Regions from separate parts of the Pseudomonas sp. DTU12.1 genome, predicted to be linked through region 2. Evidence: predicted binding sites of a transcription regulator. Region 2 holds the regulator's gene; each other region holds the start of a gene.

Region 1 (10,372 bases), 720 kb from region 2:
TCGCTGCTGGGTGTCGGAAGTATCGACAATCTGCATGACCAGGTTGTCCCGGGCGGGCTTGGGCAAGCCGTCGGCCACCAACTGGCGCATGCTGATCACCGCCATGACGAAACCATAGGGTTCGTTGTAGGTCATTTGCGCGGTGTGCGGCCGGGTGACGGGCGCTACCAGCAACACCCCCATGGCATACGCCGGCTCCACACCCACCAGCAACATGGGTTGGGACACGGCGATGCTCCCGGACCGGTACGCCCGCTCGACGGTTGAGCGGCGCAGTGGTTGGGCCAGCAAGTCAAACCCCAGGGGCGAGCCGATCAGGCTTTGGGTCTGGCTATACAACACCGGCACATATTCGTCGCGCTCGCCTGCCGGCAGCAGGGTCCCGTTGTCGTTCAGTTCGCGAATGGAGAAAGGCGCGCCACGCTGGAGTGACACTTGTTGTTCGAAAGCCTGGCGCTGATCGCGAAATATCCGTGGCGCCCAGGCATAGGCCCGCGCGCGCATGAGCAACGGCTGGGCGAACCCATCGAACTCTTCGCGGGAAACTGTATTGGAATTGACGAAAAAACGCCGCAGGCTGCCCAGACGCTGTTCCTGGTCTTCAAAACGCTCTTCCAGGCGGCTATAGCGTTCGTTGACCAACAACTGAAAACGCTGGCGGACTTCCTGCTGATGCAAATCGGCCGTGGCCAGCGCCAGCACGACGGTGAGCACCACACCCACCAGCAATACTACCGACGCTACCAGCCAAGCCGACGCCTGTTCGCTGATAAATCCCAGTATTTTCGGGCGGACGTCTTGCAACGGCATAGGCAAAACTCGAAACACCAGCGTGCAGGGGCGCCACTTTGGCTAAGAGATTAGTTATAGCCATCGAGCCCACTTTTGACCAGCGTAAAAAAGCCGCGAACCCGGAAAAATCCGGGCCCGCGGCTTCAAGGTCGATCAGCGTGCGGTGATTTTCCAGGCCCGGTGGATTTTCGGGTTACGGGCAAAATCCGGATCGATGGTTTTATCGCTGATTTCCTCGACGGCATAGCGCTCGCCCAGGTTGTCCTCCAACTGGAACTTGCGGAAGTTGTTGGAGAAATACAGCACCCCGCCCGGTGCCAGACGGGCCATGGCCAGGTCGAGCAACTGCACGTGGTCGCGCTGGACGTCGAACACGCCTTCCATGCGCTTGGAGTTGGAGAAGGTCGGCGGGTCGATGAAGATCATGTCGAATTCATCACGGCTGGCTTCGAGCCAGGCCATCACATCACCCTGCTCCAGGCGGTTCTTGTCGGAAAAACCATTGAGGGACAGGTTGCGGCGCGCCCAGTCCAGGTAGGTTTTCGACAAGTCGACACTGGTGGTGCTGCGCGCACCGCCCTTGGCCGCATGCACACTGGCCGTGGCGGTGTAGCAATACAGGTTGAGGAAGCGTTTGCCGGCCGCTTCTTTCTGGATGCGCATGCGCATCGGGCGATGGTCGAGGAACAGCCCGGTATCCAGGTAGTCGGTCAGGTTGACCAACAGCTTCACCCCGCCTTCGCTGACTTCAGTGAACTTGCCCTGGGCGCTCTGGCGCTCGTACTGCTTGGTACCGCTCTGGCGCTCGCGGCGCTTGACCACTACGCGGCTCTTGTCGATGTTCAGCGCCTGGGGAATCGCAGCCAGGGCATCGAACATGCGTGCCGAAGCCTTTTCCGGATCGATGGACTTGGGCGCCACGTATTCCTGGACGTGCACCCAGTCGTGGTACAGGTCGATAGCCATGGAGTATTCCGGCATATCGGCGTCGTACACGCGGTAGCAATCGACACCCTCGCGCTTGGCCCACTTGCCCAGCAACTTGAGGTTCTTTTGCAGGCGGTTGGCAAACATCTGCCCGCCTTCGCTCAAGCGCGCCTGCTCGACCACCGGAGCCGGTGCCGGCGCGGGTTTGATCGGGTTACCGTTCTTGTTGTACTGGCGCTCTTGCGGCTCGGTCGGGGCCTGATCGTAAGCGGCTTGCTCACGTTCGGCCTGGCGCTGTTCCGGGGTACGGCGCTCGCCGGTCACGAACTGGTCCGGGTTGACCTTGATCAGCAGCAGCTTGCACGGCAACGCGCCGTTCCAGAACGAATACTGCTTGTGGCTGCGGATCCCCATGCGCTTGCCCAGGTCAGGTGCGCCAGTGAATACCGCCGCTTCCCAGCCCATGCACGCCTGGCGCAGACGCTCACCGAGGTTCTGGTAGAGATACAACAGGCTGGCTTCGTCACCCAGGCGCTCGCCGTACGGCGGGTTGCAGATGACCAGGCCTTTCTGGTTCTGGTCCGGGCGCGGCTCGAAGGTACCGACTTCGCCCTGGTAGATCTTGATCCAGTGGCTCAGGCCGGCACGCTCGATGTTGTTGCGCGCGGGCTGGATCAAGCGCGGGTCAGCTTCGTAGCCACGGATCCACAGCGGCGGTTTGTTCATGCCGATGGCCGCACGTTCGCTGGCCTCGGTGTGGAGTTTTTTCCACAGCGCCGGCACGTGGCCGAGCCAGGCGGTGAAGCCCCACTGCTCGCGATTGAGGTTGGGCGCCATGTCCGCAGCAATCATCGCACCTTCTACCAGGAAGGTACCGACGCCGCACATCGGGTCCGTCAGCGCGCCGTTTTCTGCGGCAATGCGCGGCCAACCGGCACGAATCAGAATCGCCGCCGCGAGGTTTTCCTTCAACGGTGCGGCGCCCTGCTGCAGGCGGTAACCGCGCTGGTGCAGGCTATGGCCGGACAGGTCGAGGGAGAGGATCGCTTCGCCACGGTCCAGGCGCAGGTGAATGCGCAGGTCGGGGTTGATCTTGTCGATGGACGGGCGTTCGCCGGTCGGGGTGCGCAGTTTGTCGACAATCGCATCCTTGACCTTCAGCGCGCCGAAGTGGGTGTTGTCGATGCCCGAGCCATGGCCGCTGAATTCCACCGCGAGGGTGCCATCGGGGACCATATGGTCTTGCCATTCGATATCCAGTACGCCGTGGTACAGGTCTTCGGCGTCCTTCATCGGGAAGCGCTTGAGCACCAGCAACACACGGTTGGCCAGGCGCGACCAGAGGCACAGGCGGTAGGCGGTTTCCATGTCGGCCATGCCGCGCACGGCCGAGGTGTGCTCGCGGGCGTCTTCAAGGCCAAGCCCGACGGCTTCCTCGATCAGCAGGCCTTCGAGGCCCTTGGGGCAAGTGAGGAAGAGTTCGTAACGGTCCGACATGGGCATTCCAGGCTTTTCAGCAATAAGTGAACGGGCGACGCATCGCGCGTTCGATTTTCAATCAAGCGCTTTTCTTGAAGAGCGCTCGCGTGGCACGAATGTGTGCCGTTCCACCCCGGCGTCCAGGCTTTGTGGGCCTTGATTGCCGGGGCAGAGAGATAATTTTTGCAACAAAAGGAAATATTCCGACCCTTCGTCGAATAATAACCGACTGCAGGCGGCGGGTATTCTCACTAAAGGATTAAACCCATCCTCTATACAGGGCACATCATAGCTGGCTTTGGCCAAAAAAAGGGGCGAAAAGCCATCCCAGCTTATGGCTATAGCATCGTTATCGTTACGTGCTTATGACAAAACGATCATTGAATCCATGTGACCTATTGGTTAGAACTCAACACAGGTTAGCGCCGCAACGACGCTGACACATTGGCTCGCCACGCCGGCAGCGAGCCGCACCAACGGCAGAAAAACTCTGCCCGGCCTCGGATGAGGTCGAAGGATATCAAGACAGTCAACAAGTGAGGGAAACACCCTATGAGAAGACTTAAGCGTGATCCGTTGGAAAGAGCATTTTTACGCGGATATCAGTATGGCGTTCATGGCAAATCCCGTGAGCTTTGCCCATTTACTCTACCGTCGGTACGCCAGGCCTGGATTAACGGGTGGCGCGAAGGACGCGGCGACAACTGGGACGGTATGACCGGCACTGCGGGGATCCACAGACTCAACGAACTTCACGCCGTCGGCTAATCAGGGCACTTAATTCCGACAACCACCTTGAAGAATGTAACGACTTAACCACGCACGCCCCATCCGGGCGGCGGGCTTCGGCCCAGGGGCTCCTTCGAGGAGCCCTTTTTTATGGCCGGACGTTCGCATCAGGGTTTTGGCAAGGCCGCGATGGCGTCCACCGACTGGCGAATCAACGCCGGCCCCTTGTAGATAAACCCGGAGTACAACTGCACCAGGCTGGCGCCCGCGGCGATTTTCTCGGCGGCGTGCTTGCCCTCGGTGATCCCGCCCACGGCGATGATCGGCAAACGCCCGGCCAACTCGGCAGCCAGCACCTTGACGATATGGGTGCTCTGGTCACGCACCGGTGCACCGGAAAGCCCACCGGCCTCGTCACCGTAGGCCAGGCCTTCAACGCCAGCACGGCTGAGGGTGGTGTTGGTGGCAATCACCGCGTCCATCCCCGAATCCACCAGGGCCTGGGCTACCAGCACGGTTTCTTCGTCGCTCATGTCCGGCGCGATCTTGATCGCCAACGGCACACGCTTGCCATGGCGTACCGCCAAGTCTTCCTGGCGCTGGCGCAGGGCCTCGAGCAGCTGCTTGAGGGAGTCGCCAAACTGCAGGCTGCGCAGGCCCGGGGTATTGGGCGAGCTGACGTTGACGGTCACATAGCTGGCATGGGCGTAAACCTTGTCCAGGCAGGTCAGGTAGTCATCCACCGCACGTTCCACCGGGGTATCGAAGTTCTTGCCGATATTGATCCCCAGGATGCCCTTGTACTTGGCGGCCTGCACCCGCGACAGCAAATGGTCAACACCCAGGTTGTTGAAGCCCATGCGATTGATGATCGCCTCCGCTTCCGGCAGGCGGAAAATGCGCGGCTTGGGATTACCCGGCTGTGGGCGCGGTGTGACCGTTCCGATCTCGACAAAACCGAACCCCAGTTGCGCAAAGCCGTCGATGGCCGCGCCGTTCTTGTCCAGGCCAGCGGCCAGGCCAACCGGGTTGGGGAAGTCGAGCCCCATCACCGAGACCGGCATTTTCGCCGGCGCCTTGCACACCAGGCCATTGAGCCCCAGGCGGCCGCCCGCACCGATCAGGTCCAGGGACAGATCGTGGGAAGTTTCCGGGGAAAGTTTGAACAACAGCTGGCGGGCCAGGGTATACATGGGCGGGCTTGACTCGGATGGCGGCGAAAGGTGGCGGCGATTATAGCCGGGGTGGCGGGTGCGCGCGAGGCATGGCACACCGCCGGTCGATCATCCCTTGCCAGCGGCCATCAACTCTTCGTAGCGCGCCCATATCTTGCGCGCATAGCGCAGGCGTAACTCATCACGCTCGGGCCCGGCCCCAGGCCCGGCGTTATAGGCGCCCACGGCGGTCCAGTTGTAGCCAAACTGCTTGATAAAGGCGGCGAGGATCGATGCCCCCACCTCCACCGACAGGCAAGGCTCATCCAACAACCGCTGCTCGGTGATCCCCTGTTTAAGCAGGCGCGGCAGATGAATGCTGTTGATTTGCATCAGGCCAATATCGCGAGTGCCATTGTTGTTGCTGTGGTTCATGGCTTCGGCGCGGTAGCCGGACTCTACTGCGGCAATCGCCTGCAACAGCTCTGGCTCGATATCGTACTGGCGGGCGGCCTCGGCCCAACAATACGCCTGGGCCTGACCGACTCCACCCAGGCTCAATAACATCAGTCCCAGCCGGCAAGCACGCCTCATACCCGCTCACCACACCATCCACAGGCCGGGCACGCAGCGGTGTGTGCCCCCACCGCCTGCACCAGCCCAGGGCGCGCGACCACCCGCACCCGGCCATTGAAGCGATAACCGCGGCCATACACCGTTGCGATCAACCCACGATCGCCCTCCAGTTGCTTGCGCAATGAGTAGATGCAGCGGGTCAGGGATTCTTCGGCAACGTCGATATCCGGCCAGACATGCTCCAGCAGGCAATCCTTGGTGACCAGCACCCCAGGCGTGGTCAACAACAGGCGCAACACGTGACTCTCTTTGGGCGGTAGCTGAATGTCGCGACCTTCGGTGGTCAGCCTGCCATCCTCCTGCAACGTCCATTGACCAAAGGCGAGGGACGCCGCCATCAAGCCCTCAACTGCAACAACCATTCAAACCTCTGTACCTGTCTGCGGGCATTCACGGCGCCTGAGGATTGCGTCACGCACCGTCTGGGAAAGGCGCGACTATAGAAACCCGTCATCAATTTCACGTTAGGAAAAAGCCCGATGCGTCGAAGTTTTGCAGGAGTTTTGCGTAGGAACTTTCGAAGCCTGGCGCTACTGCTCACCGACCCGGGCAAACGCGCGCCGTACACGTTCGTACTGATCGGCGCTCAGGGATGTCGAAGCGCCCTGCCCCTGGGCAAAAGAACGCGGGGGCACATCCAGTTCCGCCACCCGCTCCCTGATCATCCTTAGTTGCTGCTCACTGCCACTGATCAACAGGCTGTTGACCTGCGGATAAGCAATCACCGTGATGCCGGTGCGCGCCTTGCCACCCAGTTCGGCGAGCTGCTTCTCGAGGAGCGTGGCGAGACCAGGTACGGTGATGGTCTGCGCGCCCCTGTCGTACTGGCGGTCTGCTACATCGGCGTTGAGCACCTGGATGACCCCGACTCTTTGCATGTCCTCGCGCCGCGCCGGGCGCGGGCGGTCCATCAACTGGGCCAGGCGCATGACGTGATCGACATAGTTGGCGGGCCCCGACACGTAAAACAGACGGGGGCCGGCCTTGCGCAGGGGGTAGCGCGCCTCGTCGAGCCCCGAACGCCCCATGACGTCGCGCAGGCGGTCGACCGTCATGTGTCGCAGGGCTACCCCGGAACTCTTGGCCTCGCCAGCGTCGTAGAGATGCAGCACCTGGCCGTCGCTGTACCAGATCAATTCATGCTGCAACGCCACGGCCTCGAGGACGGCTTGCGCGTTGGCAAAATCAAACTGCCCGCTGATACGTTTGCCCGCCGCCAACTTGCTGACCACGATGGGCTGGCCGAGGGGCACCGCAAGCCGACCGAAGAAGCCTTGCAGGCTTTCGTCCCACGCCAGATAGGACTCGCCCATCGCCGGCAAGGCATTGAGCATCAGCAGAGCGGCCAGCAGCCAGCGCTGCAAAAGGCCCTGGACGGTCGCTGTGGTAAATCGAGCAAGGAGCACGCTGGGTTTCCTGGACGGTGTTGCCTGAAGGGGCGCCATAGTGAAAGGCCCCCACGGCGCAATCTTGATGAAAGCCTGACGGCCTACCCCATGCCACACGCCGTGGCATGTGCCTTGCTTTACCTTGCCCAGGGCAGCCCGCGCCAATGACGGAACGGGCTCAAGGACAAAGGCGTCGTTACCGCAGGTGGCTTGTAAGACACCCTACGGAGCGACGCCTTTTTTCACACAGAAGGTAGGTATTGATGAGTGATCAGGTCGGCTACAGCCAGGCAACCAATCCCCTGGCCTGGGTCAACGGCAGCGATGCCCCGGAAAAGAGCAGCCTCGACCTGGGCTTCATGGCCTTGAGCGATTGCGCCTCGCTGGTGGTCGCGGCGACGCAGGGGTTTGCCCAACCCTATGGCCTGACCTTGAACCTCAAGCGCCAAGCGTCGTGGGCCGGGCTGCGGGACAAGCTGGTCAGCGGCGAACTGGACGCCGCCCACAGCCTGTATGGCCTGATCTATGCGGTCCACCTGGGCATCGGCGGCGTCGCTGCAACCGACATGGCGGTGCTGATGGGCCTGAACCAGAATGGCCAAGGCATCAACCTGTCCCAGGGCCTGCAACAACAAGGTGTGACCAGTCCTGAGGCACTGGAGCGCAAGGTGCACCAAAGTCGGACAAAACTCACCTTCGCCCAGACGTTTCCTACCGGTACCCATGCCATGTGGTTGTATTACTGGCTGGCCAGCCAGGGCATTCACCCGCTGCGGGATGTCGAGAGTGTGGTGGTCCCGCCGCCGCAAATGGTCGCGCACCTGCAAGCCGGACGGATCGACGGCCTGTGCGTCGGCGAACCCTGGTGTGCCAGCGCAGTGCAGCAGAACCAGGGCTTCACCCTTGCCACCAGCCAGGCGATCTGGCCGGACCACCCGGAAAAAGTCCTGGGCTGCACCCAGGCGTTTGTCGAGCAATACCCCAACACCGCACGCGTGCTGGTAATGGCGGTTCTGGAAGCCAGCCGTTTTATCGATGACAGCCTCGAGAACCGGCGCTCCACCGCGCAACTGCTCAGCGCCAGGGATTACCTCGACGCGCCACTCGACTGCATCGAACCGCGGCTGCTGGGCATCTATGACGACGGCCTGGGTCACCACTGGCAAGACGTACACGCGCTGCGCTTTCATGGCGGGGGCGAGGTCAACCTGCCGTACCTGTCCGATGGCATGTGGTTCATGACCCAATTCCGCCGCTGGGGCCTGTTGCGTGAAGACCCCGATTACCACGCCGTTGCCCGTCAGGTGCAGCAACTGGATCTGTATCGCCAAGCCGCAAGCGCCGTGGGCGTGGCGACCAAGGCCGAAGAAATGCGCAGCAGCCAGTTGATCGACGGCAAGGTCTGGGATGGCTCGGACCCGGCCGGCTACGCCCGCAGTTTCCGCCTGCACGCCCTGGCCGACGATGTCGTCCGCCACGCCTTGCGCTGACGGGAGGCCACCCATGTTGCGAATCCTGCTGATCAATGACACCCCGCGCAAAGTCGGGCGCCTCAAGAGCGCGCTGACCGAGGCCGGTTTTGAAGTGATCGATGAATCGGGCCTGACCATCGACCTGCCGGCGCGCGTCGAAACGGTGCGCCCGGATGTGATTCTGATCGATACCGAATCACCCGGCCGCGATGTGATGGAGCAGGTGGTGCTGGTCAGCCGCGACCAGCCCCGGCCCATCGTGATGTTTACCGACGAACATGACCCCGGCGTGATGCGCCAGGCAATCAAGTCCGGGGTCAGTGCTTATATCGTCGAAGGCATCCAGGCCCAGCGCCTGCAACCGATCCTCGATGTCGCCATGGCGCGCTTCGAGAGCGACCAGGCCTTGCGCGCGCAACTCATAGCCCGCGACCAGCAACTGGCAGAACGCAAGCGCATCGAGCTGGCCAAGGGCCTACTGATGAAAATGAAAGACTGCAACGAGGAACAGGCCTACACCCTGATGCGCCGCCAGGCCATGAGCCGCCAGCAAAAGCTGATCCAGGTAGCGGAGCAGATTATTGCCATGAGTGAGTTGTTGGGCTGAGATAGCGGCACCGACACACCTTTCAGACACTGACGCCCCCCTGTGGCGAGCGGGCTTGCCCGCGCTGGGCTGCGAAGCAGCCCCAACAAGATCACAATGTTTTATCAGATAGTCCGAGGTGACTGATTTTGGGGCTGCTGCGCAGCCCAGCGCGGGGCAAGCCCGCTCGCCACGACAGCCGTGTCTGCCTGGTTTTATGCGCTGCGGCAAAATTGCGTAGAGACCGATGCCGCGATGGCGGTCTCACGATTGGCGCAAGACTTGCTATGTAAACATCACAGGTAGCCAACGGCGGTTGCCCCTCCACGACAAAGACGTCGCACATCCGGTTTGCATACGCGAACCCGGTGGCGGCGTTTTTTCGTTTTGGTGGGGCGGCCTTCGCGGGTCGTTCCATCACCAGGCCTTCTACAAGACCCCCAATCGTGAGGTGCGTGATGAAATCAAGCTTCTGGAAATCCGGGCACACCCCGACCTTGTTTGCCGCGTTCTTGTATTTCGACCTGAGTTTCATGGTCTGGTACCTATTGGGCCCGCTGGCGGTGCAGATCGCTGCCGACCTGCAACTGACCACTCAGCAACGCGGGCTGATGGTCGCCACGCCGATCCTGGCGGGGGCGATCCTGCGCTTTTTGATGGGCATGCTGGCGGACAAATTGTCGCCCAAGACCGCCGGGCTGATTGGTCAGGTGATCGTGATTGTGGCGCTGTTCTTCGCCTGGAAACTGGGGATCCACAGTTATGAACAGGCGCTGCTCCTGGGGCTTTTCCTCGGTATGGCCGGGGCCTCGTTTGCCGTTGCCCTGCCGCTGGCGTCCCAGTGGTACCCCGCCGAACACCAGGGCAAGGCCATGGGCATCGCCGGCGCCGGCAACTCCGGCACCGTGTTTGCCGCGCTGCTGGCGCCGTTGATTGCCGCCGCATTTGGCTGGAGCAATGTGTTCGGCTTTGCCCTGATCCCGTTGATCCTGACCCTGATCGTCTTTGCCTGGCTGGCGCGCAACGCCCCCGAACGGCCAAAAGCCAAATCCATGGCCGACTATTTCAAGGCCTTGGGCGATCGCGACAGTTGGTGGTTCATGTTCTTCTACAGCGTGACCTTCGGTGGCTTTATCGGCCTGGCCAGCGCCCTGCCCGGCTACTTCAACGATCAATATGGCTTGAGCCCGGTCACCGCCGGCTACTACA
Region 2 (10,372 bases):
AGCTGCGGCATTCGATACCGATAGCCGGATCAAGAATGCCGATGGCACCACCCTGAGCACTCATCAGGGTTGCCGTGTGTATGGCAACAGTCATGGCTTTATCGGCGGCTATGCGTCGACACGCCATAGCTTGAGCTGCGTGATGATCGCCGAGGCCGATGGCCAGATGCAGCGTGACTACTGGTATGACGTAAGCCGCCAGGGTGAGTTGTTGGCGGATCCGGTGAGCATTGGCCAGCGCGCTGCGCAACGGGCCGCGAGCCGCCTGGGCGCGCGCCCGGTGCCGACTTGCGAAGTGCCGGTGCTGTTTTCGGCGGAGTTGGCCGGCGGTCTGTTCGGTAGCTTCCTGGGGGCGATTTCCGGGGGGAACCTGTACCGCAAGTCGTCGTTCCTTGAGGGTGCGATGGGGCAGAAGTTGTTTCCTGAGTGGCTGACCCTGGATGAACGTCCGCACCTGATGCGCGCCATGGGTAGCTCGGCCTTTGATGGTGATGGCCTGGCGACCTACGCCAAGCCGTTTGTCGAAAATGGTGAGCTGGTGTCCTACGTGCTCGGCACCTACGCCGGGCGCAAGCTTGGTTTGCCCAGTACCGCGAACTCCGGTGGCGTTCACAACCTGTTCGTGACCCATGGCGATGAAGACCAGGCGGCGCTGCTGCGACGCATGGGCCGTGGCTTGCTGGTGACCGAGTTGATGGGGCACGGCTTGAACATGGTGACGGGTGATTATTCCCGAGGCGCGGCGGGTTTCTGGGTGGAGAATGGTGAAATCCAGTTCGCCGTCCAGGAAGTGACCATCGCCGGCAATATGCGCGATATGTTCAAGCAGATCGTCGCCGTGGGTAACGATCTGGAACTGCGCAGCAATATCCGCACCGGTTCGGTGCTGATCGAACGGATGACCGTTGCCGGCAGCTAAACACTATTCCTTACACAGCAGCGCCACCCCAAGGGTGGCGCTTTTTTTTGCCTGGAATCTCACAAGGCCGACAAAGCTATAGGTTCAATAGCTTGTTTTGATTCTCAATATCATTTAATAATAAATATCATTATCGAGTGAGCTTGGATCATGAGTTCTGTCCTGCACGAGGATCCCTACCTGGAAAGCTGGCGCTGGATGAGTCGCCAGATTCGCTGTGGGCTCAACCCTGACGAGCCACGCCTGATCGAACATTACCTAAACGAAGGGCGTTATCTGGCCTGCTGCACGGCCACGCACCCGTGGACCATCGCTGAGACCTCGTTTCGCCTGTTGATCGATACCGCCACCGACATCGCCTTGCCCTGGCATTGGCGGTCCACGTGCCTGGACCAGGCCTGGCGCCCGCTACGCGACCTGGAAAACCTCTCTCACTGTGCCTGCCGCCTCAAGCGCTGGCAGACCTTTGCCTGGCAATTGGCGACCTGTGAATTGTTGCCGTCTATTTCTCACTCCGACTTGGTGCAAGGATCTTCCGATGAGTAATACCCGTATCGAACGCGACAGCATGGGCGAGTTGCAAGTACCCGCAGAAGCTTTGTATGGCGCCCAGACTCAGCGTGCGGTGAACAACTTCCCGATCAGCCACCAACGCATGCCGACCCAGTTCATTCGCGCCCTGATCCTGGCCAAGGCGGCGGCCGCCAAGGCCAATGTCGACCTCAAGCAGATCAGCGAAGGCCAGGGCAAAGCCATCGTCGAGGCCGCCCAGGGCTTGCTGGAAGGCGACTTCATGCAGCATTTCCCGGTGGATATTTTCCAGACCGGTTCCGGCACCAGTTCCAACATGAATGCCAACGAAGTGATCGCGACCCTGGCCAGCCGCCTGCTGGGCGAGGCGGTCAACCCCAACGACCACGTCAACTGCGGGCAGAGCAGCAACGACATCATCCCGACCACCATCCATGTCAGCGCCGCGCTGGTGCTGCATGAGCAGACTTTGCCGGCGTTGCTGCACTTGGTTGAAGTGATCGAGCGCAAGGCGGTTGAAGTCCATCCGTTCATCAAGACCGGGCGTACGCACCTCATGGATGCCATGCCGGTGCGCATGAGCCAGGTCCTGGAGGGTTGGGCGCAGCAACTCAAGGCCAATATCGGTCACCTGCAAGGCCTGTTGCCAAGTCTGCAGGCCCTGGCTCAGGGCGGCACCGCGGTTGGGACCGGGATCAATGCACACCCAGAATTCGCTGCACGTTTCAGCCAGCAACTGAGCCGTCTGACCCAGGTGCAGTTCACACCGGGCAAGAACCTGTTCGCCTTGATTGGCTCCCAGGACACTGCCGTTGCCGTTTCCGGCCAACTCAAAGCCATTGCCGTAACACTGATGAAAATCGCCAACGACCTGCGCTGGATGAACTCCGGCCCACTGGCAGGCCTTGGTGAAATCGAGCTCGAAGGCCTGCAGCCGGGGTCGTCGATCATGCCCGGCAAGGTCAACCCGGTGATCCCGGAGGCCACCGCGATGGTTGCAGCACAGGTTATCGGCAATGACAGCGTAATCACCATCGCAGGCCAGTCCGGCAACTTCGAACTCAACGTGATGCTGCCGATCATCGCCCAGAACCTGCTCGGCAGCCTGGAGTTGCTGGCCAACTCCAGCCGCCTGCTGGCGGACAAGGCCATCGCCAGCTTCAAGGTCAACGAACCCAAGCTCAAGGAAGCGCTGTCGCGCAACCCGATCCTGGTCACTGCACTCAACCCGATCATTGGTTACCAAAAGGCCGCTGAAATCGCCAAGAAAGCCTACCAACAAGGCCGGCCGGTGATTGATGTGGCGCTCGAGCACACCGACTTGCCGCGCAGCCAACTGGAAGTCCTGCTGGACCCGGAAAAGCTCACGGCGGGTGGCGTGTAATTACCGACCCTGCTTTGGAGGCTCACCATGGAGCACTGGAAACGCACGATCGAACGGGCCAATCGCTGCTTTATGCAGGGCGAACTGGTGGATGCCCGCGAGCATTACCTGCAGGCCCTGGCCCTGGCCCAAGTGTTGTTTGAGCGCTGGGGTGATGCCGACGAGGCCGTGGCAGCTTGCGTTATTTCCCACCACAACCTGGCGGACCTGCACCTGCGCTTGAACCAGCCTGAGGAAAGCGCCGAATACCTCTGCGCCATTCACCAGCGCTTGCTGCAGACGATGCAGGACACCCGGCTGCCTCAAGCATTGCGCGAGGCGGCCTTGCGCCAGAGCAGCAAGACCTACGTCGAACTGTTGAATTTCATCAGCGATCACGGCGAGTACCCCCGTACCCATCGCTTACTGGGCAGCAATACGGCGCAGACGGATACGCCGACCCGCAACAGCCCTTTTTATGGAGCACATTGATATGTCCTACACCTTGCCTGCCTTGCCCTACGCCTACGATGCCCTGGAGCCGCATATCGATGCGCAAACCATGGAAATCCACTACACCAAGCACCACCAGACCTATATCAATAACCTCAACGCTGCCGTCGAAGGCACCGAGTTTGCAGGCTGGCCGGTAGAAAAACTGGTCTCCAGCGTCCAGCAACTACCGGAAAAACTGCGTGCGGCAGTGATCAACCAAGGCGGTGGGCATGCCAACCATTCGTTGTTCTGGGCGGTCATGTCGCCCAAGGGCGGTGGTAAGCCCGAGGGCGCCTTGGGTCAGGCGATTGACGCGCAGCTGGGTGGTTTTGACGCATTCAAGGATGCATTCACCAAGGCCGCGCTGACTCGCTTTGGCAGTGGTTGGGCCTGGCTGAGCGTCACCCCGCAAAAGACCCTTGTCGTCGAAAGCAGTGGCAACCAGGACAGCCCATTGATGAACGGCAATACGCCGATCCTCGGCCTGGACGTCTGGGAGCACGCCTACTATCTGCTCTATCAAAACCGTCGCCCTGAGTACATCAACGCCTTCTACAGTGTTATCAACTGGCCGGAAGTCGCTGAGCGCTACCAGGCTGCACTGGCTTAATGCCCTCTCATAACAAGACCTAAGGCCGACTATGGGCACTGAAACACTGGCGATCAGCAGCGTGCGAATGTTCCGCTATGCGTTTGGCTCGCTGCTGCTATTGGCGGGAACTGCATTGCTGGTGGCCCACGGGCTGGCCTGGCTGGACCTGGAACCGCGCATCCTGCGCGCCCTGCAAGGTGGTGCAATCTGTGCCCTAGGCACGGCATTGGGTGCGGTGCCGGTGCTGGTGATCCGGCGGATGCCGCTGGCGGTCAGCGACACATTACTGGGGTTTGGCGCCGGGGTGATGCTGGCGGCGACGGCGTTTTCGCTGGTCGTGCCGGGAATCGCCGCTGCCGAAAACCTGGGGCTGACGCCCTGGGCCTCCAGCGGGTTGATCAGTTTTGGCATCATGCTGGGCGCATTCGGTTTGTTCCTGGTGGACCGCAAGGTCTCCGGTGCCAGCCCGGAAATGCTGGTCGGCACGCCTGACAAACCGGTAATCCCACCGCGCATCTGGCTATTTGTGTTTGCCATCATTGCCCACAACATTCCCGAAGGCATGGCGGTAGGTGTCTCGGCTGGTGGCGGTATGCCCGATGCCGATAGCCTGGCCATGGGTATCGCGTTGCAGGATGTGCCCGAGGGGCTGGTGATTGCATTGGTGCTGGCAGGGGCGGGGATGTCGCGGGTCAAGGCGTTCCTGATCGGCGCTGCATCCGGGCTGGTGGAACCGGTGTTTGCCGTGCTCTGTGCCTGGCTGGTCAGCCTGGCCGAAATGCTGTTGCCCCTGGGCCTGGCCCTGGCGGCTGGGGCGATGTTATTGGTGGTGACTCATGAGGTCATTCCCGAGTCGCGGCGCAATGGCCATGACAAGCTGGCGAGCCTGGGGCTATGCATCGGGTTTTGCCTGATGATGGCGATGGATACAGCGCTGGGCTGACTTTTAGCGCAAAACCAATGTAGGCGCTGGCTTGCCGGCGATAGCGGTGTACTAGTCGATAAAAATGTTGGCTGATCCACAGCTATCGCAGGCAAGCCAGCTCCCACACCAGCCCGTACACATGGGATTTATGTTGGGCAAAGGGCTATTCGCCTTCATCGAAGTAGTTGTTGATCAACTTCACCAGCGCATCCAGCGCTTCCTGTTCCTGCTCACCTTCGGTCTTCAGATGAATCGTGGTGCCTTTGCCGGCAGCCAGCATCATCATCGCCATGATGCTTTTGCCGTCGACCATGGATTCTGGCGTACGCCCGGCCCGGACCTGGCAAGGAAACTGGCCCGCAACCCCGACAAATTTGGCCGACGCGCGGGCGTGCAAGCCCAGTTTGTTGATGATTTCAATTTCCAGAGCGGGCATCGCGAAGGTGTTCCTTTCAGCTAAGGTCGCGGTGGCGAACCTGGACATTCTTGAGGGTTTTCTGCAAGACCTGGCCCAGGCGCTCGGTCAGGTAGACGGAGCGGTGGTGCCCGCCGGTACAGCCGATAGCGATGGTGACATAGGCCCGGTTGCTGGCGGCAAAGCGTGGTAGCCACTTGAGCAGGTAGCTGGAGATATCCTGGAACATCTCTTCGACATCCGGTTGAGCCGCCAGGTATTCGGCAACCGGCTGGTCCAGGCCTGACTGATCGCGCAGTTCCGGCTTCCAGTAAGGGTTGGGTAGGCAGCGCACGTCAAATACCAGGTCGGCGTCTATCGGCATGCCCCGCTTGAAACCAAAGGATTCAACCAGGAATGCCGTGCCGGGCTCCGGCTGGTTCAGCAGGCGCAGCTTGATGGCGTCACGCAGTTGGTAAAGGTTCAGGCTGGTGGTGTTGATCTTGAGGTCGGCCAAATCAATGATCGGCCCCAACAGCTTGGTCTCGTCCTCGATGGCTTCAGCCAGCGAGCGGTTCGAGCTACTCAGCGGGTGGCGGCGACGGGTTTCCGAGAAGCGCTTGAGCAGCGTTTCTTCGTCGGCATCCAGGTACAGCACGTCGCAATGGATATGCTTGGCGCGTACCTCTTCAAGCAATTCCGGGAATCGCGTGAGGTGGCTGGGCAGGTTGCGGGCGTCAATCGACACCGCCACCAGCGGTTGCGCCAGCTCGGTGTGGATCAGCGCGCGCTCCGCCAACTCGGGCAACAGGCCCGCCGGCAAGTTGTCGATGCAATAGAAACCGTTGTCCTCAAGCACGTTGAGGGCAGTACTTTTACCTGAGCCGGAACGCCCGCTGACGATGATCAAACGCATGATTACTGCCCGCTTTGCTCATCCAGGACAACCTGATACAGCGCTTCATTGGTGCTGGCGCTACGCAGTTTCTTACGTACTTCTTCACGGTCGAGCATGCTGGCGATCTGCCTGAGCAGTTCCAGGTGCGCATCGGTAGCGGCCTCCGGGACCAGCAGGACAAACAGCAGGTCAACCGGGGCGCCATCGATGGCGTCGAAATCAGTGGGGGCGTCCAGGTGTAACAGGGCGCTTACCGGAGTTTCACAGCCCTTGAGGCGGCAATGAGGAATAGCGATGCCGTTGCCAAAACCGGTCGAGCCGAGTTTTTCACGGGCAATCAGAGCCTCGTACACGTCTTGCATCACCAGTTCAGGCACTTCGCGGCTGATCAGGTTGGCAATCTGTTCGAGGGCTTTCTTTTTACTGCCGCCCGGCGCGTTCACGAGGGAACGGCCGGGGGTCAGGATGGTTTCAAGTCGAATCATGGGTGGGGAGTGTTAGCGGCCTGTGCCTTGAAGAAGGCTCTGCTGCTTTTCCTTATGCTTTTTGATTTGGCGATCCAGCTTGTCGGTCAGGTCGTCAATAGCGGCATACATATCTGCATGCTCTGCATTGGCGACTACTTCCCCGCCGGGTATACGCAAGGTGGCTTCGATTTTCTGCTTCAGCTTTTCGACAGACATGATGACTTGCACATTGGTGATCTTGTCGAAATGCCCCTCAATTCGTTTGAGTTTCTCGCTGATGTAGGCGCGCAGCGGTTCGGTCACTTCCAGTTGGTGTCCACTGATGTTGACTTGCATACAGCTTCTCCTTCGTTGCCAGTGCATAAAGCGGCGGGTAGGAATACCCGCCACTGGAACGCTGTGGCCCGCCCGTCACATCAACCGCTTACGCTCGCTGGAAGGCGCGATCCCAAGGGACTCGCGGTACTTGGCGACGGTTCGACGGGCGACCTGAATGCCTTGTGCCTCCAGTAAACCAGCGATCTTGCTGTCACTCAACGGCTTTTTCTGATTTTCCGCGGCAACCAGTTTTTTGATGATCGCGCGGATCGCCGTGGACGAGCATTCGCCGCCTTCGGAGGTGCTGACGTGGCTGGAGAAAAAGTATTTCAGCTCATATATACCCCGTGGGGTATGCATGAATTTCTGGGTGGTTACCCGGGAAATGGTCGACTCATGCATGCCAACGGCTTCGGCAATATCATGCAGTACCAACGGCTTCATCGCCTCGTCGCCGTACTCCAGGAAGCCGCGCTGATGCTCGACGATCTGGGTGGCTACCTTCATCAGGGTCTCGTTGCGGCTTTGCAGGCTCTTGATGAACCAGCGCGCTTCCTGCAACTGGTTGCGCATGAAGGTGTTGTCGGCACTGGTATCGGCCCGGCGCACGAACCCGGCGTATTGCGGGTTGACCCGCAGGCGTGGCACCGATTCCTGGTTCAGTTCCACCAGCCAGCGCTCGTTGTCCTTGCGCACGATCACGTCAGGCACGACATATTCGGCTTCGCTGGACTCGATCTGCGAGCCGGGGCGCGGGTTGAGGCTCTGTACCAGCTCGATGATCTGGCGCAGGTCATCTTCCTTGAGCTTCATGCGGCGCATCAACTGGCTGTAGTCGCGGCTGCCCAGCAGGTCGATGTAGTCGGTGACCAGGCGTTGGGCCTCGGTCAGCCACGGGGTCTTGGCGGGTAGCTGGCGCAGTTGCAGCAACAGGCACTCGCTGAGATTGCGCGCGCCAATGCCGGCAGGCTCGAACTGCTGGATGCGGTGCAGCACCGCTTCGATTTCGTCCAGCTCGATGTCCAGTTCCGGGTCGAAGGCCTCGAGGATTTCCTCAAGGGTCTCGTCCAGGTAGCCCTGATTATTGATGCAATCGATCAGGGTCACGGCGATCAGGCGATCGGTGTCGGACATCGGGGCAAGGTTCAGTTGCCACAGCAGATGGCTCTGCAGGCTCTCGCCAACGGAGGTGCGGGTGGTGAAGTCCCACTCGTCATCGTCGTTGCTGGGCAGGCTGCTGGCGCTGGTCTGGTAGACATCTTCCCAGGCCGTGTCCACGGGCAGTTCATTGGGAATGCGTTCGTTCCATTCGCCTTCTTCCAGGTTATCCACCGTGGGGGCGGCTTCCTGGTAGGACGGTTCCTGGACGTCGGGATTGGGTTTTTGCTCTATGTTGTCGGCCAGTGGGTCGGCATTATCGAAGTCGTCGCCTTCTTCCTGGCGTTCGAGCATCGGGTTGGACTCCAGGGCCTCCTGGATTTCCTGTTGCAGGTCCAGGGTCGACAATTGGAGCAGGCGGATGGCCTGTTGCAGCTGCGGTGTCATCGTCAGCTGCTGGCCCATTCTCAGGACTAGCGATGGTTTCATGGCAGGGGCTTAACACCTTATTCGCCGGCGCAATGCGCCATCCACGACAGGGCGCGTGAGCGCCAAACATAAGCAAATTATATGCCTGATATCGGGGGCTTTGCCTAGAGCGCGGTAACAATAAAAATAATGAGGTTTTTATTGACTCCCGCGCCCGATGGCGAATGTCCTGACATCACAGTGGTTACAGGCGGAACTCGTGCCCCAGATACACTTCCTTGACCAGTTCGTTGGCCAGGATGGTGGCGGAGTCGCCTTCGGCAATCAGTTGGCCGTCGTTTACGATGTAGGCGGTTTCACAGATATCCAGGGTCTCACGCACGTTGTGGTCGGTGATCAGCACGCCGATCCCCTTGGCCTTGAGGTGATGGATGATCTGCTTGATGTCGCCTACCGAAATCGGGTCGACACCGGCGAAGGGTTCGTCCAGCAGGATGAACTTCGGTGCAGTGGCCAGGGCGCGGGCGATTTCCACGCGACGACGTTCGCCGCCGGACAGGCTCATGCCGAGGTTGTCGCGAATGTGGTTGATGTGGAACTCCTGCAGCAGGCTTTCCAGCTCCTGGCGGCGCCCATCGCGATCCAGTTCCTTGCGGGTCTCAAGGATCGCCATGATGTTGTCGGACACTGACAGTTTGCGGAAGATCGACGCCTCCTGGGGGAGATAGCCGATACCGGCCCGTGCACGACCGTGCATTGGCTGGTGGCTCACGTCCAGGTCATCGATCAATACACGGCCCTGGTCTGCCTGGACCAGGCCGACAATCATGTAGAAACAGGTGGTCTTGCCGGCACCGTTGGGGCCAAGCAGGCCGACGATCTGGCCGCTGTCGATCGACAGGCTGACGTCGCGCACGACCTGACGGCTTTTATAGGCCTTGGCCAGATGCTGGGCTTTCAGGGTTGCCATTACTGGGCCTTCTTCTTCGGCTGGATAACCATGTCAATGCGCGGACGTGGCGCGGTGACCTTGGTGCCATTGGCGCGGCCAGCAGTGGCGATCTGCTTGACGGTGTCGTAGACGATTTTCTCGCCTTCGGTCGAGTTGCCGTCGCTGCTGATCACTTTGGCGCGGTCAGTCAGTACGATTCGGTTCTGCGGCGCGTGGTACTGGATGGTTACGCCGTAGCCTTTGATCGGGCCTGGATCGGCGGCGTTTTGCTTCTGTTCGAAATAGGCAAGGTTGCCCACCGAGGTCACGACGTCGATGTCGCCGGCCGGGGTGCGGGTCAGGGTGACGGTATTGCCGGTAATCTTCATCGAACCTTGAGTGATGATTACGTCGCCCTTGTAGGTCGCGATACCTTGCTTGTCATCCAGTTGCGCATCGTCAGCCTGAATATGGATCGGTTGCTGGCTATCGTTCGGCAGAGCCCAGGCGCTCACGCTTCCCAGTGCTGCGCCCAGACCGAGCAAAATAGGGAGGGTTTTAACGAGCCTCATACTGTCCTCTTACGTTCGATAGCAGGTGTATCCTGCTTTCTTTCAAATACGCTTTCATTCCCTTGCCAGTCGATACACCGCCAGCGCCGTCGATTCTAACGTCTTGCTCGGTCTGCGCATATTGCTTCTGTGGGAATACGGTCATGCGACTGCTGGTAATGATGGTGTCGCGGTTCTGGGCGTCAGTACGCGCAACGCGCACCGAATCGATCAGTTCCACTTCGGTACCGTCCGGGTTGACCTCGCCACGCTTGCTGGTGACGTGCCACGGGAATTCGGTGCCGCGATACAGATTCAGGTCCGGATTGGTCAGCAATGTGACCTCTGAAGCCTTCAAGTGTTCGACCTTGTCCGACGTCATTTCGTACTGCACCTTGCCGTCAGGCAGGAACTGCACGCTGTAGGCGTTGGTGGCGTAATAGTCGATGGCGCCCTGGTCG
Region 3 (10,372 bases), 640 kb from region 2:
TTAAATATAACTTGATATGAAAGCGATCTAAGCCACGCCGCACATGGGCTCTAAGGTTGAATCAGTAAGAAGTGTATGAAGCTGCTGCCGGGTCTTGCTGGAGCAGCTGTAAGAAAAATGCCATCTAGTCGGCTTAACGTAACGAATGGATGGTGCTTGCATCGGCGCATTTGACGCTCAGGAATAACAACAAAAGGCAGTCAGCCATGTTCAAACAATCGAAAGTTCGCCAGGCGGGGCTAATTCTCTTCGCCACTACTCTGATTCTGATTTTGCCCAATCTCACCAAGATCATTGGCTGAGCAGGCAGGTCACACCTCGACATTGCAGCCTTTGGCAGCACCGCCCGGGCAACCGCGTAAAGCGCTCCCGTGGCTGGGGCTGTCTTTTTTTGCATACAGTTGAGCGGCGGTTTTCCGCTATCGTAGCCCGTATCGCCATTGCCACATGGGCTGCGCCTTGAAACAAATCATTGTGCTACTACTGGTCCTGGTCGGCCCCGCCAGCGCCGCCGAGTTAACCATCGAGCTGGATCACAGCCGCACCACCTGGCACACCGCCGAGCTGCTCAAGCATCCGGCTGCGCAGACCGTGCAGATCGTCGATGACGTTTCCTACAAGCGCAATATGACCTATCGCGCCGTACCGATGGCCGCACTCTTACCGGGCCTGACCGTGCAGAACCATGTGCAGGCGGTGGCGCTCGATGGTTTTGCCGCCGAACTGGCCGCCGCGCCGCTGCTTGCGCAAAGCGGCGCGCAGGCGTGGCTGGCGGTTGAAGATCCAGCCCGGCCCTGGCCACCCTTGGCCAATGGCAAGCCCAGCGCCGGCCCGTTCTATCTGGTGTGGACCCAGCCCCAGGCGAGCGGGATCAGCCCGGAACAATGGCCCTTCCAGATCTCGACGATCAAACAACTGAAAACCGTTGCCGAACGCTTCCCGGCGCTGCTGCCCGACCCGGCTTTAGCGGCGGATGATCCGATCAACCAGGGGTTCGCCCTGTTTCAGAAAAACTGCCTGGCCTGCCATCGTCTAAATGGCGCGGGGGACGCGCAGGTAGGACCGGACCTGAATGTGCCCTACAGCCCGACCGAGTACTTCGGCAGCGACTTCCTCAAGCGTTATATCCGCGATCCCCAGAGCCTGAGGCATTGGCCGCAGGCGAAGATGCCGGCGTTTGCCGCCAGCGTGTTGCCTGATGCCGAACTGGACCTGCTGGTGGGGTATTTGAAGCATATGGCCGCTCGCAAAACCGACACGTCCCTGTAGGCATCGGCATCTACACAATTTTGCCGCAGCGCATAAATCCTGGCAGAGAGGGCTGTTGTGGCGGGCGGGAGATGCGGTGTATCAGATACTCCGTAGCGGCTGGTTTTGGGGCTGCTTCGCAGCCCAGCGCGGGGCGAGCCCGCTCGCCACAGGGGAGTTCGTCAGTGTCTGAAAGTTGTGTAAATACCGATGTCCTGTAGGAGGCGGCGGGATTATTGCTGCTGCACCAGGATCACCGGGGTCGGCGCCACGAATACCCGTGCGTGCATCTGCTCATGCCCGCCGCCACGCCGCATGCCGCGCACCGGGCACGCGTCGAGGTAATCCAGGCCCACGGCCAGTTTCAAATGGCGCTCGGGGCGGGCCAGTTGGTTGGTCACATCGAAGCTGTACCAGGCGTCATCCAGCCAGGCTTCAGCCCAGGCATGGCTGGCCAGGTGCTCGCTGTCCTCACTGTACAAATATCCCGACACATACCGCGTAGCGATCCCCAGGCTGCGCGCGCAGGCCAGGAAGGCGTGGGCGTGGTCCTGGCAAACACCCGCACGCCCGGCGAACGCCTCGGCCGCACAGGTCTCCACTTGCGTGGCTCCCGGCACATAGACGATGTGCTGGTTGAGGGCGTGCATCAGGTCGATCAGTGCATTGCGATCCCGACGTTTGCCGCAGTGCTGTTGGGCAAAGGCGCGCAGGGCCTCGTCCGGTTCGGTCAGGCGCGTGGCACGCTGGTAGGGAAATGGCGATTGGCTGTCATGTTCGGCCTCGCGCCACTCGTCAATATCCACCTGGCCGCGAGCACCGATGATGATCGATTCATGGGGCTCATCCATGGTCAGCACATGCAGGATATTGCCGAACGGGTCCAACTGGGCCCGCACCGGACGCGGCAAATCGAGCTGCCAACTGAGTACATGCTGGCGCTCGCTGTCGTGAGGCGTCAGGCGCAAATATTGGATGCTGGCGCGCACCTGGTCTTCGTAGCGGTAGGTGGTTTCGTGGCTGATGGAAAGTCTCATGCCGCCTCCAGGTAGGAATGATGAATGGCGTTACCCAACTGGCGTACCAGTGGGATGAAATCGGTCAGCCAGGCGTGCAGGCCTTCCTCGAGGATTTCGTCAATGGCCGTAAAGCGCAGGCGTGCGTCCATCTCGGCAGCCAGGCGCTGGGCCGGGCGGCCATTGATGCCAGGCAGGCTGGCAAGAATCTGGTCGATTTCTTCACTGCACGCGCGCAAAGAACGCGGCACGTCGGCGCGCAGCAGTAACAGTTCGGCCACCTGGCGAGCACCGGGCGCATCACGGTAGATCTCGGTGTAGGCCTCGAATGACGACAAGGCGCGCAGCAGCGCACTCCATTGGTAATAGGCATGGGCGGTGCCATCAATCACCACTTCGGCCTGGTCCCCGGCCATCTCGTAGCGGGCGTCCAACAGGCGCAGGGTGTTGTCGGCCCTTTCGATAAAGGTGCCAAGACGAATAAAACGAAAGGCGTCATTGCGCATGATGGTGCCGTAGGTCGCGCCGCGAAACAGGTGGGAACGTTCCTTGACCCACTCGCAGAAACGGCTCATGCCATAACGGCTCAGGCCTTCCTGGGCGATGACGCGAATATCCAGCCAGGTGGCGTTGATGTTTTCCCACATGTCCGCGGTAATCCGCCCACGCACGGCATGGGCGCTGGCGCGGGCCGCCCCCAGGCAACTGTAGATACTCGCCGGGTTGGCGGCGTCCAGGGCGAAGAAATGCAGCAGGCGCTCGGCGTGTAACTCGCCGTGACGCTCGCGGTAGTCGTCCAGGGTGCCGGTGATCAGCAGGGGCATGGCCAGTTCGTGCAAGCCATCGCCGCGCCCATCCTGGGGCATCAGTGACAGCGAATAGCTGACATCCAGCATGCGCGCGAGGTTTTCCGCGCGCTCCAGATAGCGTGACATCCAATACAAATCCGAGGCAGTTCTGCTCAACATGGTTTTATTCCTCGACCACCCAGGTGTCTTTGGTGCCACCGCCCTGGGACGAGTTGACCACCAGCGAGCCTTCGCGCAGCGCCACACGGGTCAGCCCCCCCGGCACTACGCGGGTTTCCTTGCCAGACAGGACGAACGGCCGCAGGTCGATATGCCGGGGCGCAATGCCGTTTTCGACAAAGGTCGGGCACGTCGACAGGCACAGGGTCGGTTGGGCGATGTAGGCATGGGGCTTGGCTTTGATCCGCGTACGGAAGGCTTCGATCTCGGCGGCCGTGGCGGCCGGGCCGACCAGCATGCCGTAGCCACCGGAACCTTGGGTTTCCTTGACCACCAACTCCGGCAGATTCGCCAGGACGTGGGAAAGCTCGTCAGGCTTGCGGCATTGGAACGTCGGAACGTTCTTGAGGATCGGCTCTTCATCCAGGTAAAAACGGATCATGTCGGTGACGAAGGGATACACCGACTTGTCATCCGCTACCCCGGTGCCAATGGCATTGGCCAGCACCACGTTGCCCGAACGGTAGGCGGCCAACAGCCCCGGCACGCCGAGCATCGACTCCGGGTTGAAGGCCAGCGGGTCGAGGTAGGCATCGTCGAGGCGACGGTAGATCACGTCCACCGCCTTGGGACCGTCAGTGGTACGCATGAACACGCAGTCGTCACGCACGAACAGATCGGCGCCTTCCACCAGTTCCACGCCCATTTCCCGGGCGAGGAAGGCATGTTCAAAAAACGCGCTGTTGAATCGCCCGGGCGTCAGCACGACCACGCTGGGGTTCTCCAGCGGGCTGGCGCTTTTCAGGGTGTCGAGCAACAGATTGGGGTAATGATCGATCGGGGCGATGCGCTGGGCCGCGAACAGTTCGGGGAACAGGCGCATCATCATCTTGCGGTCTTCGAGCATGTAACTCACACCGCTGGGGGTGCGCAGGTTGTCTTCCAGCACGTAGTAGCTGCCGTCGCCATCCCGTACGAGATCGACACCCGAGACGTGGGAATAGATATCACGGTGCAAATCCAGGCCCTGCATCGCCAGTTGGTATTGCTCGTTGGCCAGCACTTGCTCGGCCGGAATGATCCCGGCCTTGATAATCCGTTGGTCGTGATACAGGTCGGCAAGGAACAGGTTCAATGCCTTGACCCGCTGAATGCAGCCGCGTTCGACCACTCTCCATTCGCTGGCGGGAATGCTGCGCGGGATGGTATCAAAGGGAATCAGGCGCTCGGTGCCCTGCTCATCGCCGTACAGGGTGAAGGTGATACCGGCGCGGTGAAACAGCAAATCGGCTTCACGCCGGCGCTGGGCCAGCAGTTCGGGCGGGGTTTCAGCCAGCCAACGGGCGAACTCGCGATAGTGAGGCCGGACCTGGCCGGCCTCATCGTACATTTCATCGTAATAAGTGCGGATCATGCCGAACTCCTTGTCACCCGGACGCAACGGACTGTCGCAAGGCCCGTGCCAGCGGCATAAACACTTAAGTATCAATCAGTTGGATATAGTCAAAAGCAGCGCCGCACCGTCCTGGTGCAGCAAATGCCCGGGCCTCGCCCCGCACGCTTCATAGAGACGCAGGCATTGCCTATCACCAGCATAGTCAGAGTTGATTTCACTGCCGGGGAATGCCTGCGGATAATCACCCACATTCGCTGAACAGGATTCGTCCTACAGCATCTCCACAGCACCGTCGGTAATTTGCCTGTGCAAATACTGATCGGTTCCCCTTCTCACCGATCTTCCCTTTTGGCCACCCTGCTCCGGTGGCCTTTTTTTGTGCCGGTTTTTTCATATTTAGTTCCCGGCACTTTGCACCGCCACAAACAAAATCGGCCGACCCAAGGGTCAGCCGATACGCTGCGTTATTGATCATGTGTCTACATGGGTAACCCACGAACCTCGTGCTTGACGCCCCACCCTTCGATAATCCCGCCCAAGGGCTCGACTACCGCCTCAAAGTCCTGCTCGAAATCACCGATACCGTCATAGGTGGCGAACATGACCTTGCTCAATTCCAGGAACCAGGCACCGTCATCCCGTGCGCTGACCTGGGCATTGATGGACTCCCCACGAAACCGACCCGCAGCCCGGCGCGCACGTTCCTCATCCGGGAAAATGGCGTAGAACTCGATGGGGTGGAAACGCGAGAAGTCAAAGCCGCCCTCTTTCATGCGGCGTAACACGTGGGTGCTGATGTCTTCTTGATAGGCTGTGCTCATGAAACGTCCTCCTCAACCGATGGATAGACTTTCCGTGCTTCCCAGGGCCTGCGCGTGAACGGCGCAGGTGGACGGCAATGACATCACCGCAGGAAAACAAGCATGTAGCTGACAAGACCAGACCTTAGCGATTCATTCGCTGATCTCTCTTGCAGAGTAGCGCGAAGCTATCAGCTCCACCAGCAGCGCTTTAACGACGTACAGGGAATGTTCAGGGGGCGGGAGAAATGTCGAGGATCTGGATACTGTTCTGGTCCTTCAGGCTTTTGACCGTCGGCTCGGCGATCCGGCCGTCCAGATCGTTGAGGTCCAGTTGAGCGGGGATGGGCAGCAATTTGGCGCGAATCATCTGTGCGGCGTCTTCGAGGCTGGGCTTCTGCGCGCAGCTGAACAGCTCTACGGACTGCACACCGTGATCATCAACGAAGGTAACTTGCCAGTTTTGCATCAGTGCCTCCTCGATAAAGCCCATGGATGGGCTCACATCTATCTGGACCTTGAGGGCGCGATGATCGTTCCACTCAAGGCTGGAGGCACTGCTCGGCTGCGCTTAAGGCTTCTCGGCGCGTTCCTTGAGGGCTTTCAAGGTATTGAAGGGCGCGTCAACCACGAACTTGTTGGCCAACCAGGACGGCACGCTGCCACCAGGCTCGGTGTGGACCTGGTAGGTCACTTCAGTCTGGTCGGCGCCTTTAGGCACCAGTTTCCAGAAGCCCTCGACCTGGGCCACACGCACATAGCCTTTCTCTTCCGGCAGATAGGTGGGCACTTCCAGCAACTTGCGGGTCACGCTGCCGTCGGCGGCCTGGGTCGTGGTGATTTCCAGGATCGAGTCACGATCGGTGACTGGGAACGGGGCTTTGAATTGGGTGTAGGTCCAGCTCTTGTCGCCTTCCTTCTTGAGCAGCTTCTGCGACTTGCATTCGTGAATCCACTTACAGGCACCGACTACATCGTCCTGCAGGGCCTTGATCTTGGCCAATGGCGCCTTGATCACAGTAACGCCGCGATAAGCCTTGTATTTGGACCCGGCCACTTCACTCAAGGCAACCTTGATACCTTCCTCGTCCTTGGCAACCTGCCATTCTTCTGCCTGTGCGGCAGCCGCAAACAACACTGTAAAACCGCACAACACAGCCATTCGTTTCAGCGAACCCATTGTTGTATTCCTTATTGTTGAAGTTCTGACATTAAAGCCCACTACGCCGCCGTCATCTGCTCCCACCAGCCGATCAACCTGATCGCTTCTTCCTGGCTAGTACCACAGACCTCAAGATCCGCCGCGAAGGCACCGCACACCGCGGGCCGTTCAGGCAGGCCAAACAATTGGCACAGCTGTTCGACCGACAGATGCAGGCAGCGTTCGCCCGCGGGTTTGCCATTGGGCATACCGGGCAACGGCGAACTGATGGAAGGGGCTATACAGCAGGCGCCACAGCCTTCACGGCATTTCATGACCAGCAGGTCCTCGACGACAAAGTGTTGATGGCCGGGCTAGAGTACGCCCTAAAACATCCGTTTTAAAATGGTCTAACAGGGGTTTTTCGCAGAAAACAAAAGTGACTGACCAGTCTGCGACAGAAGGTCAGGGGATCAGGTCACTTTGGCAGGCAAGATTAATTCTTGAACTCAAAATCCAGGGCCGCGCCTTCTACATCGCGTCGCTCTTCATTGCGCATTTGCAGTTGCATTTCGTTGCTCAGCAAGCGCCCGTTGATCTGGAATGCGCTGTTATCCACCGGTTTCTCATCGAACATGGGCGGTAACAAAGGGACGTTCTTGGGTTGCGGCATGGTGCCGAGGGGTTGCAAATGCCGCACCATTTCCTGGGGTAGGCTGAGGTCCAAACGCGCTGGTGGCAGTTGGGTCTGCGCTACTTCACGCGCCGACTTGGACTTGCTCGCGATGGGTGCGCGCTTCTTCACCTTCGCCGCTTTTTTGGCCGCGGCGGTTTGTTTTGCCTGGACCGTTTTTTTAGCCGGCGTCGGCTTTTGTTCGGCGGCTGCCAGCACCACTGGCGCACTGGCAGGCGCTGCCAGTACAGACGTGGTGTTGCACAGGCTCGCCAGACAGATCAACAGCGCGGCAGGAAAAATAGAGGTCATATCGCCAACAGCATTAACGGCAGAAGGCCATATGCTCGCTTGTTGAGCGCGGCATGACAAGCGCGGTGATTAGCCAGCTACCGTTCATGCCCCGTTTTGGCGCTTCAAAAACCACCCGCTGCCTCTTGGCATAACTGGTTGGCCAGCATGCCCAGGGTCATCAGGGCGCGCTCCGCCTCGCGATTCCACGGCGTGCCGCAATTGAGCCGAATACAGTGGTTGAACTGTTCGGTATTGCTGAAGATCAGCCCCGGCGCAATGCTGATGCCCTGCTGCAAGGCGCGCACGTGTAGCTCCTGGGTATTGACCCTGCCCGGCAGGCTGACCCACAGGATAAAGCCGCCCGTCGGCCGGCTCATCTGCGTGCCTTCCGGGAAATACTGCTGCACCGCCAACTGGAAGGCACTGAGATTCTTGCGGTACTCCTGGCGAATGTAACGCAGGTGGCGGTCGTAACCGCCGTTCTCCAGGTACGCCGCCACCCCCATCTGCGTGACGCTGCACGCCGAATGCGTGCTGAACATCTGCAGGCGCTGGATCTCCTGCTGGTATTTGCCGGCAATCATCCAGCCGATACGCACGCCCGGGGACAGGGTCTTGGAGAAACTGGAGCAGTAGATCACCCGATCCAGGCGGTCATAGGCCTTGAGGGCTTTGGTGCGGCCCAGTTCGAACATCAACTCGCCGTAGATATCGTCTTCGACGATCTGGATATCGAAGTCAGAGGCCAGGCGCAGCAGTTGTTTCTGCCGCTCTTCGGGCATGGTACCGCCCAGGGGATTACTCAGGCGGGTGGTCAACACCAGGGCCTTGATCGACCACTGGTTGGCCGCCAACTGCAGGGCTTCCAGGCTCATGCCGGTGGCCGGGTCGCTGGGAATCTCGATGACTTTGAGGCCAAGCAGGTCGGCCAGTTGCAGCAGCCCGTAGTAGGTCGGTGATTCAGCGGCGATCAGGTCACCGGGGCGGGTCAGCACCCGCAAGGACATCTGCAATGCATCGACACACCCGTGGGTGATCACCACTTCGGACGGATCGACCACCACCCCGGCATCGCGCATACGGATAGCGACCTGGCGCCGCAGCGGCTCGAAACCCGGGCTGAACATATAGCTGAACGCCCGTGGGCTCTGGAAGCGCGTGACCTTCGCCAGTTGCTGGTGCAGCGCCCGCACCGGCAAGTAATCGACACTGGGCACGGCGGCACCCAACGGGAACACCCCTTCGCGACGTGATTCCACCAGGACCTGCTGGATGATACTGCTGCGAGTGACCAGGCCGGGGCGCTCGACCCGGGCGATATCCGGCGTCGGGGCGGTCAGGGCCGGCGTCTGGTGCACGTAATACCCGGACTGCGGCCGCGCACGGATCAACCCCTGGTCTTCAAGGTTGGCGTAGGCCTGTAACACTGTGGCATGACTGACATTGAGCTGGGAGCTCATCTTGCGCACCGATGGCACGCGCTCACCCGGTTGATAGACACCGCGCCGGATATCCTCAGCCAACTGCTGGGCGATACGTTGGTAAAGCAAGAGATTGGTCATGACGCAGCACTCGATTTCACGGGTATTTTATTTTTGTGTGAAACATACCGGCACAGTTTAGAAGTGTACGGGGACAGTTGCCACAATAGTCGACGACGAGCGGCAGTGATAGAAAAAACTGTATGGGTTGAGAACTGAATTGCGGGCATGAAAAACCCGATCAAGGATCGGGTTCTATAGCGGGCGCGCCACATACCCTGTAGGCGCTGGCTTGCCTGCGATGCTGGCGATGCGAGTGTTCAGATGGACCGCGCCGATGCTATCGCAGGCAAGCCAGCTCCCACATCCACCGCACGCGCCCTGGCTCAGCGCGCAGCGCCGAGTTGGCCCTTGTCATCGGAGAAGACGATTTCCACACGCCGGTTCTGCGCACGACCTCGCTCGGAGGCATTCGCTTCCACCGGGTACTGATCGCCATAGCCTTCCACCTGGATGCGTTTTTCATCAATCCCCAGGTCGACCAGTACGTCCGCCACGGCCTGTGCACGGTCACGGGACAGTTTGAGGTTTTCCTGCTCGCCGCCGGTACTGTCGGTATAGCCCTCGATCCGCACCACCCGCTTGGGGTTCAGTTGCAGGAATTGCACGATCTTCAGCACTGTACGGTTGGCGGAGTTTTTCAGCTCCGCCTGGCCGGTGTCGAACAGTACGTCGCCCAAGGTCATTACCAGGCCACGATCGGTCTGGGTGGTGGTCAGGCTGGCGATCTGCTCCTCCAGCCACTTGCCCTGCTGCTGCACGCTCAACAACTTGGCCTCGCGCAGCGCCAGTTGCAGGCGTTGACGTTCCAGCTCGAGCTTGGCCGCACGTTCTGCGTTGAGCACCAGCTCGGTGTGCTCCCGGGCGATGGCGCTGTAGCGCTGGCTCAGGTAGGCGTAATGCACGACGTCGCCACCGCTGCCCCAGTAGCTGGACAGACGGTCGGCGCGGGCCAGGGACTCACCGGCGCGGATCACGTCCTTGGGCGCAATGCGCAATACATTGGAGTCTTCCTTGACCTTCTGGAAATCACTGCCCGCCTGCTGCAACACGGTGTCGCTATTGGGATGGCTGGCACAGCCTGCCAGCACCAAACTGCTCAATAGCAGCCCATATGTCAGGCGGTTCATTGGGCATCTCCCAGTTGCTTGCGCAGGCGGGTGATACGGGTGTTGAGGACATTCAACTGTTCCTGACTCTTTTGCGTCAGCACCCGCGCCTCGGCCAGGCGGGCGTCGAGTTCGGCCTGTTCAGCCTGCATGCGGGCGTCCTTGTAGGATTCGTCAGCCATGTCG

Evidence for each region. The regulator sigma-54, encoded in region 2, starts transcription at its own class of promoters, with help from an activator protein. The targets are predictions, from matches to a motif close to ANTGGCATNNANNTTGCTNT.
Region 1: GDV60_RS19315 (CmpA/NrtA family ABC transporter substrate-binding protein) is a predicted target of sigma-54. The motif match lies at 7,225-7,244, and genes of this name have one in related genera.
Region 3: GDV60_RS19640 (circularly permuted type 2 ATP-grasp protein) is a predicted target of sigma-54. The motif match lies at 4,680-4,699, and genes of this name have one in related genera.

What each region holds. Positions count from the first base shown of each region.
Region 1 is NZ_CP045254.1:4,391,666-4,402,037, forward strand. It holds gene GDV60_RS19280 (GGDEF domain-containing protein) at 1-810, opposite strand, end outside; gene rlmKL (bifunctional 23S rRNA (guanine(2069)-N(7))-methyltransferase RlmK/23S rRNA (guanine(2445)-N(2))-methyltransferase RlmL) at 946-3,216, opposite strand; gene rmf (ribosome modulation factor) at 3,751-3,966, shown strand; gene GDV60_RS19295 (quinone-dependent dihydroorotate dehydrogenase) at 4,095-5,120, opposite strand; gene GDV60_RS19300 (transglycosylase SLT domain-containing protein) at 5,211-5,675, opposite strand; gene GDV60_RS19305 (winged helix-turn-helix domain-containing protein) at 5,672-6,079, opposite strand; gene GDV60_RS19310 (secretin N-terminal domain-containing protein) at 6,248-7,123, opposite strand; gene GDV60_RS19315 (CmpA/NrtA family ABC transporter substrate-binding protein) at 7,369-8,595, shown strand; gene GDV60_RS19320 (ANTAR domain-containing response regulator) at 8,609-9,184, shown strand; gene GDV60_RS19325 (NarK/NasA family nitrate transporter) at 9,622-10,372, shown strand, end outside.
Region 2 is NZ_CP045254.1:5,111,281-5,121,652, reverse strand. It holds gene pmbA (metalloprotease PmbA) at 1-919, shown strand, start outside; gene GDV60_RS22645 (hypothetical protein) at 1,070-1,465, shown strand; gene GDV60_RS22640 (lyase family protein) at 1,458-2,834, shown strand; gene GDV60_RS22635 (hypothetical protein) at 2,862-3,305, shown strand; gene GDV60_RS22630 (superoxide dismutase) at 3,307-3,918, shown strand; gene GDV60_RS22625 (ZIP family metal transporter) at 3,950-4,843, shown strand; gene GDV60_RS22620 (HPr family phosphocarrier protein) at 4,989-5,261, opposite strand; gene rapZ (RNase adapter RapZ) at 5,278-6,135, opposite strand; gene ptsN (PTS IIA-like nitrogen regulatory protein PtsN) at 6,138-6,602, opposite strand; gene hpf (ribosome hibernation-promoting factor, HPF/YfiA family) at 6,615-6,920, opposite strand; gene GDV60_RS22600 (RNA polymerase factor sigma-54) at 6,996-8,489, opposite strand; gene lptB (LPS export ABC transporter ATP-binding protein) at 8,674-9,399, opposite strand; gene lptA (lipopolysaccharide transport periplasmic protein LptA) at 9,399-9,932, opposite strand; gene lptC (LPS export ABC transporter periplasmic protein LptC) at 9,919-10,372, opposite strand, start outside.
Region 3 is NZ_CP045254.1:4,472,054-4,482,425, forward strand. It holds gene GDV60_RS19625 (cytochrome c) at 460-1,269, shown strand; gene GDV60_RS19630 (transglutaminase family protein) at 1,482-2,285, opposite strand; gene GDV60_RS19635 (alpha-E domain-containing protein) at 2,282-3,232, opposite strand; gene GDV60_RS19640 (circularly permuted type 2 ATP-grasp protein) at 3,237-4,646, opposite strand; gene GDV60_RS19645 (ribonuclease E inhibitor RraB) at 5,108-5,449, opposite strand; gene GDV60_RS19650 (hypothetical protein) at 5,661-5,897, opposite strand; gene GDV60_RS19655 (START domain-containing protein) at 6,000-6,608, opposite strand; gene GDV60_RS19660 (YkgJ family cysteine cluster protein) at 6,650-6,904, opposite strand; gene GDV60_RS19665 (translation initiation factor 2) at 7,066-7,554, opposite strand; gene GDV60_RS19670 (PLP-dependent aminotransferase family protein) at 7,659-9,098, opposite strand; gene GDV60_RS19675 (OmpA family protein) at 9,404-10,207, opposite strand; gene GDV60_RS19680 (DUF4398 domain-containing protein) at 10,204-10,372, opposite strand, start outside.